Flavivirga eckloniae: one gene and its partner. The protein of the gene in region 1 interacts with the protein of each later gene in a pairwise test. Links are inferred from orthologs where the notes say so. Each region holds a gene or a part of one and is shown on either strand. Other genes may lie near its edges. The genes, in order: def and C1H87_RS12865.

The links.
Region 2: the proteins of def (region 1) and C1H87_RS12865 interact in binary tests that used the Escherichia coli proteins (3 or more experiments, as listed by UniProt). The link is inferred for Flavivirga eckloniae from one-to-one orthologs.

The regions. Positions count from the first base shown.
Region 1 is NZ_CP025791.1:5,113,923-5,117,259, forward strand. Bases 334-3,331 are described here. They hold def (peptide deformylase), read left to right. Parts: upstream 334-1,536; coding sequence 1,537-2,127; downstream 2,128-3,331. Other genes in these bases: C1H87_RS21090 (hypothetical protein), read left to right, coding at 364-672; ruvX (Holliday junction resolvase RuvX), read left to right, coding at 1,041-1,451; C1H87_RS21105 (DUF5606 family protein), read left to right, coding at 2,181-2,612; C1H87_RS21110 (Crp/Fnr family transcriptional regulator), read left to right, coding at 2,709-3,331. Also shown: C1H87_RS21085 (2,3,4,5-tetrahydropyridine-2,6-dicarboxylate N-succinyltransferase), read right to left, coding at 1-31; more of C1H87_RS21110, read left to right, coding at 3,332-3,337. UniProt on the Escherichia coli protein: Removes the formyl group from the N-terminal Met of newly synthesized proteins. Requires at least a dipeptide for an efficient rate of reaction. N-terminal L-methionine is a prerequisite for activity but the enzyme has broad specificity at other positions.
Region 2 is NZ_CP025791.1:3,115,630-3,118,839, forward strand. What follows is about bases 220-3,090. They hold C1H87_RS12865 (aspartate-semialdehyde dehydrogenase), read right to left. Parts: upstream 2,215-3,090; coding sequence 1,225-2,214; downstream 220-1,224. Other genes in these bases: C1H87_RS12860 (prolyl oligopeptidase family serine peptidase), read right to left, coding at 220-1,138; mscL (large-conductance mechanosensitive channel protein MscL), read right to left, coding at 2,354-2,755; alr (alanine racemase), read right to left, coding at 2,823-3,090. Also shown: more of C1H87_RS12860, read right to left, coding at 1-219; more of alr, read right to left, coding at 3,091-3,210.

The DNA of each region.
Region 1 (3,337 bases):
CACTCTCAATGATTTGTTGTAGTTCTAACATTTTAATATATAATTTTTGAGCAAATATAATAGGTATCATTTAAAAAATAGAATGAATAAAGCTATTATATAAATTATTTAAGAACTCTAATTTTTTTCATCGATTAGCCATAAATTTGATAATAAAGTCGCTTATTTTTCCTTTAAAATAAAACAATAAATCGATGAAATGCATTTCATGTGTATTTCGTCTTATTTAGTCCCCATTTTATCTGTTCGTCGATAAAAATTTGTAGCTCCACTACTAATCGAAAATTCATTTACTTATAACTAATTTATTGTGTATGAGGCTTCTTCTGGATATATATTTGGAACATCAAACAATGAGAAACGATGAAAACAAATTTTTACATATTACTAATTTTATTACTGTCTTTTTCTTATGGTGATGCACAAGGCAGAACTGAAATTGAAGAGAATGGAGCTAATAAAGTTGTGGTAACTAATGTAAATGATAACGTTACCATTGTAACTGATTATAACCCAGTTAAAACTGAAAATAAAGCATTATTGATTGATGAAGATGAATTAAAAGAGTCTATTGCACGTACTAGTGATATTAGACAATATTTAAATCATGTAAGAAACGTTCAAAATATTAAATTGTTATTTCCAAAAATAAATAAAGCGGTTAAAGCTTAATAAGGGTTTTAAATTTTATCACAAAAGTTAAAAGTTAAAGGTTAAAGTAGCGAAAGAGGACTGTCTGAAAAGGCGGTCTTTTTTTATTTGTATTTATTGCAAACTAAATACTACCGTTGACGTCATTTGTAAATTTCTTTTATGCAAGCAATTAACCTATGTCCGGTCGAGCGCAGTCGAGACCTTCTTAAAACCTCTAGACTTAGCTCCTTTAGACATGACGTCATTATTTCCGCTTGATAAAATTTTTGTCTCTAATCTCGATGAGACAGCTTTTAGCTTTTAATACTTTTTCAAAACCCCACTTAATTTATTACAGTAAACTCAGATACTGGGATTAATAAACTATTTTTGCACAAAATAGATATATGGCTCGCATTTTAGCAATAGATTTTGGTACAAAAAGAACAGGTATAGCAGTAACAGACGAGCTACAAATTATAGCCTCTGGGCTTACTACCGTTAATACACCAGAGCTTTTAAAGTTTTTAAAGAACTACACTGCTAAAGAGCAGGTTGAACTGTTTTTGGTTGGAGAACCAAAACAAATGGATAACACGGCTTCGGAAAGTGAAACATATATCCTCCCATTTATAGAGCGTTTAAAAAAGGAATTTCCTAATATTCCAATAAAAAGAATAGACGAACGATTTACTTCTAAAATGGCTTTTCAAACTATGATTGATAGTGGATTAAAAAAGAATCAGCGAAAAAATAAAGCACTTGTAGACGAGATAAGTGCCACGCTTATTTTACAAAGTTATTTATATTCTAAATAAACAGAACGTCATTAAGAATATATTTGATGCAAATACTACTAATAAATTATAGTATTTTTGCAACTATAAAAATACAAAACGAGTAATGATTTTACCAATAGTAGCCTTTGGCGACCCAGTTCTTAAAAAGAAAGGAACCGATATAACAAAAGATTATCCTAATCTAGATACACTTTTGGAAAATATGTTTGAAACCATGTATAATGCCTATGGAGTTGGGTTGGCAGCACCACAAATAGGGTTACCAATAAGACTATTTTTGGTTGATACCAAGCCTTTTGCAGAAGATGAAGATTTAACAGCAGAAGAGCAAAACGAATTAAAAGATTTTAGGCGTGTTTTTATTAATGCTAAAATAACAAAGGAAGAAGGTGATGAGTGGGCATTTAACGAAGGGTGTTTAAGTATTCCAGATGTAAGAGAAGATGTTTTTAGACAACCCAAAGTGACGATTGAGTATGTAGATGAAAATTTTAAACCGTATACAGAAACTTTTGATGGATTGATTGCTAGAGTTATCCAACATGAATACGATCATATTGAAGGTGTTTTGTTTACAGATAAACTATCTAGTTTAAAAAAGCGTTTAATAAAAGGAAGACTAACCAATATATCTAAAGGTAAGATTAAGGTTGATTACAGAATGCGTTTTCCAGATCAAAAAAAGAAGCGATAATATTTGCAAGCCATTAATAAACATTTGATATTTGTCCCTTTCAAAGCATAATTATGAGTTTAGATAAAGTACTATCAATAGGAGGAAAACCAGGTTTATATAAATTAATAACACAAACACGAGGTGGTTTTGTTGCCGAATCGTTAATAGATAACAAACGTATATCTGTAAGTGTGCAAAATAACGTTAGTGTTTTAAGTGAAATAGCAATTTATACGTTAACAGAAGAAGTGCCACTTAAACAGGTTTTAGAAAACATCAAGAAAAAAGAAAATGGTGAGCCATCTTCTGTAAAGCCTAAAGACAGTAAAGATAAATTAGAAGAATATTTCTTTGATGTGTTGCCAGATTATGATGAAGATAGGGTATATGCAAGCGACATTAAAAAAGTTATACAATGGTATAATTTATTACAACAAAACGATATGTTGAATTTTTTAGAATCAAAAGAAGAAAACGATACATCGTCAGATGAAGAAGAATAAAAATTAAAACCTCCAAGCTTGGAGGTTTTTTTTGTGCTTTATTGTAAGTTTTTTTAGAGCTTTCCGACTGTATGTTAAACAATAAAAAGACTACTAATGAAATCCATTTGGTTTTTTGATGATGTTAATCTTTTCAAGGTGCTATGTCCCCATAAGTTTAAAGCTTATAAAGCGAATCACGATTTCGATGCCTACAAAAAGAAAGACTACATATATTTTGAGGAAGACTCTGCCAATAAAGTATACCTTATAGAAAAAGGGAAGGTAAAAATTGGTTATTACAGTGAAGAAGGAGACGAGGTTGTTAAAGCTATTTTAACACGTGGCGAGTTATTCGGAGAAACAGCTATTCTAGGAGAATCTAAGCGAGAAGAATTTGCCCAATCGATTGACAATGCTACAAGCATTTGTCCGATAGGCGTAGACACGATGCATGATTTAATGCGAAATAATCAAACCTTTAGTTTTAAAATATACAAGCTAATCGGTTTTAAGTTAAAAAAACTCGAAAGGCGATTACAGTTACTTTTATTTAAAGATACCAAAACGCGTCTTGTTGAATTTTTGGATGAGTTATGTTCAGACTACGGGTACGATTGTGAAAAAACCGGCGACAAGGTAATCCATCACCCCTATACACAAAAAGATATAGCCTCTTTAATAGGCACTTCCAGACCGACTTTAAACATACTTTTAAATGAATTAAAGGAGGAAAAAGTAATTCA
Region 2 (3,210 bases), 2.0 Mb from region 1 along the record:
ATTTAATATCTCTGATGAGTTTACCGTTATAATCGTATTGCTTAACTTTTGAGATCGCATCAATCATATATTCAGCGAAAAAGTAACCTCCACCTGTTGTTGGGTTTAAAACATGCTCTGTTTCAGGAATAAAGTCTACCCAATTCTCTGGAGTAGGGTTGGCCATGTCTACAGTAACTATTTTTTTATTAGGTGCATTAAGGTTTGTAACTAAAAATAGTTTGCTACCTTCATTCTCGATAAGGTATGTATCACTATCTGTATGGTCTAAAACCGTGATTAATTCACTATCAGGTTTAGAAAGGTCTTTTATATACAACTTGTTTCCAGAGGTTGAAACTCTAGGTGTAATAATTAAATAGTTATCATCTTCGGTAACATTAGCGTAGATATAGCGATGTTTTTCTTCTGGAGTTCCTCCATAAATTAAAGCATCTTCTTTTTGGGATGTCCCTAATTTATGATAATATACTTTGTGCTGATCTGTTTTTGCAGATAGTTCACTACCTTCCGGTTTGTCATAACTGGAATAGTAAAAACCTTCATTTTTATACCACGATATTTGGGTGAATTTTACATCTATTAAAGTATCTTCTATTATTTCCCTGGTTTCGGTATTCATTATCAGGATTTTTCTCCAGTCGCTACCACCTTCAGAAATAGAATAGGCTAAGATACCGCCGTCTTTTGAAAAGCTTGTACTGCCTAAAGAGGTTGTGCCATCTTTAGAGAACGAATTGGGGTCTAAAAAGACTTCCGGTTCTCCATTATCTTTAGTTCTGTATATAACATATTGGTTTTGTAAACCATCATTTTTATAAAAGTATGTATAATCACTCTCTACAAACGGAGCGCTTATTTTTTCGTAATTCCATAAACTGGAAAGACGTTCTTTAAGTTCTTCTCTAAATGGGATTTTATCCAAAAAGCTATAAGTTGAATTGTTTTGAGCTTTTACCCAGGCTTCAGTGTCTTCACTTCGATCATCTTCCAGCCAACGAAAGGGGTCCTTTACCTTAACACCAAAATAAGAACTCATGCTGTTTACGGTTTTTGTTTCAGGGTACTTCACGTCGGTATTTTTTTTACAAGAAATTAAAAGGATTAGAGATAAGAGGCTGACTATTAATTTTTTCATGATTGAGTGCGTTTAAAAGACCAAAAATAACAAAAAAAGCCTCTGTTAAAACAGAAGCTTTTAAATTATTCTTAAAAAAAATGCGATTACACTAAACTATTCTCAACCAAATACTCGGCTATCTGAATTGTATTCGTTGCGGCACCTTTACGTAAATTATCGGCAACTATCCACATATTTAATGTATTAGGTTGTGTTTCGTCTCTACGAATTCTACCTACAAATACTTCATCCTTGTCATGCGCATAAATAGGCATAGGATATGTGTTGGTATCTGTATTATCTTGTACAACAACACCAGGCGTTTCATGAAGCATTTTACGAACATTTGCTAAATCAAAGTCGTTTTCGAATTCTACGTTTACAGATTCCGAATGCCCGCCAGCAGTAGGAATACGAACGGCTGTAGCGGTTACAGAAAATGTTTTGTCGTTAAATATTTTTTGTGGCTCTCTGGCTAATTTCATTTCCTCTTTGGTATATCCATTTTCCATAAACACATCACAATGCGGTAATGCATTTCTTCCAATAGGATACGGATAAGCCATTTCGCCATCTATTCCTGCTATTTCATTTTCTAATTGTTTCACAGCTTTTACACCTGTACCAGAAACAGACTGGTAGGTAGAAACAATAACACGTTTCATTTTATATGCTTTATGCAACGGCGCTAATGCCATTACCATCTGTATGGTAGAGCAGTTAGGGTTTGCTATAATTTTATCTTCTTTGGTGAGCTCGCTAGCGTTTATTTCTGGAACAACTAGTTTTTTGGTAGGATCCATTCTCCAAGCCGAAGAGTTATCTACAACCGTGGTGCCAGCTTCTGCAAATATAGGAGCCCATTCTATGGAAGTATCTCCACCTGCAGAAAAGATAGCGATTTGAGGTTTTGCTGCTACAGCATCTGCTAAACCAATTACAGTGTATTCTTTGTCTTTAAAAGTTAATTTTTTTCCAACCGAACGTTCGGATGCAACAAGCAATAACTCTGTAACGGGAAAATTACGTTCCTCTAACACTTTTAGCATGACTTCACCAACCATACCTGTGGCTCCAACAACAGCTACTTTCATTTTATATATATTTAATAAATTTCTTAGATCACAAAATTAAGTATTAATTCTATTTTAGAATCTAAAAAAAGACCTCATTTTCTGGAAATAAGGTCTTTTTAACAACAAAATAACACGATGTTATTTATTTAACAAGTTGTTATTTCTTTAATAAATCTCGTATTTCGGCGAGTAATTCTTCTTGAGATGGTCCAGCAGGAGCCTCTGGAGCAGGTTCTTCTTTTTTCTTCATTTTGTTTATGCCTTTAACCATCATAAACATGACGAATGCTACAATAATAAAGTCTATCACATTGGTCGCAAACTCCCCTGTTAATAATGCAACTTCTCCTTCAACAGCACCTTCGGCATTGGCAATCCCTTCTTTAATGATCCATTTTACATCTTTGAAGTCCGATTTGAAAATCAACCCAATCAATGGAGAAACTATACCCCCTGTAAACGAAGTCACTACTTGTTTGAAAGCAGCACCCATTACAAAACCGACGGCAATGTCAACCAGATTGCCCTTCATTGCAAATTCTTTGAATTCTTTAAGCATAATCTTTATAATTATTTGGTTAGTGAAATACTAAAATAGATAAAAAAATTAACATTTGTTAAATTTCTTATTTTATAAAGATTCGTTTAACTCGCTGAGAAACAGATGTGATGATTTCGTAGGAAATGGTGTTGGTGGTTTCAGCTAATTGCTCTGCGGTATTGTTTTGTCCAAATACAATAACTTCATCCCCTTCTTTACAATCAATATCTGTAATATTAACCATAATCATGTCCATACAAACATTACCAAGTATAGGAGCTTGTTGTCCCTTTATAGTTACAAAACCTTTTCCATTGCCATATTGCCTGCCAATACCGTCTGCATGACCAATGGGAAGTGTTGCTGTTTTTAAAGTAGAATTTGCTTTAAATGCTCTATTATAGCCAACAGATGCATCTTTTTCAATATGGTGTATTTGAGATATTATCGTTTTTAAAGTTGCAATTGGAATT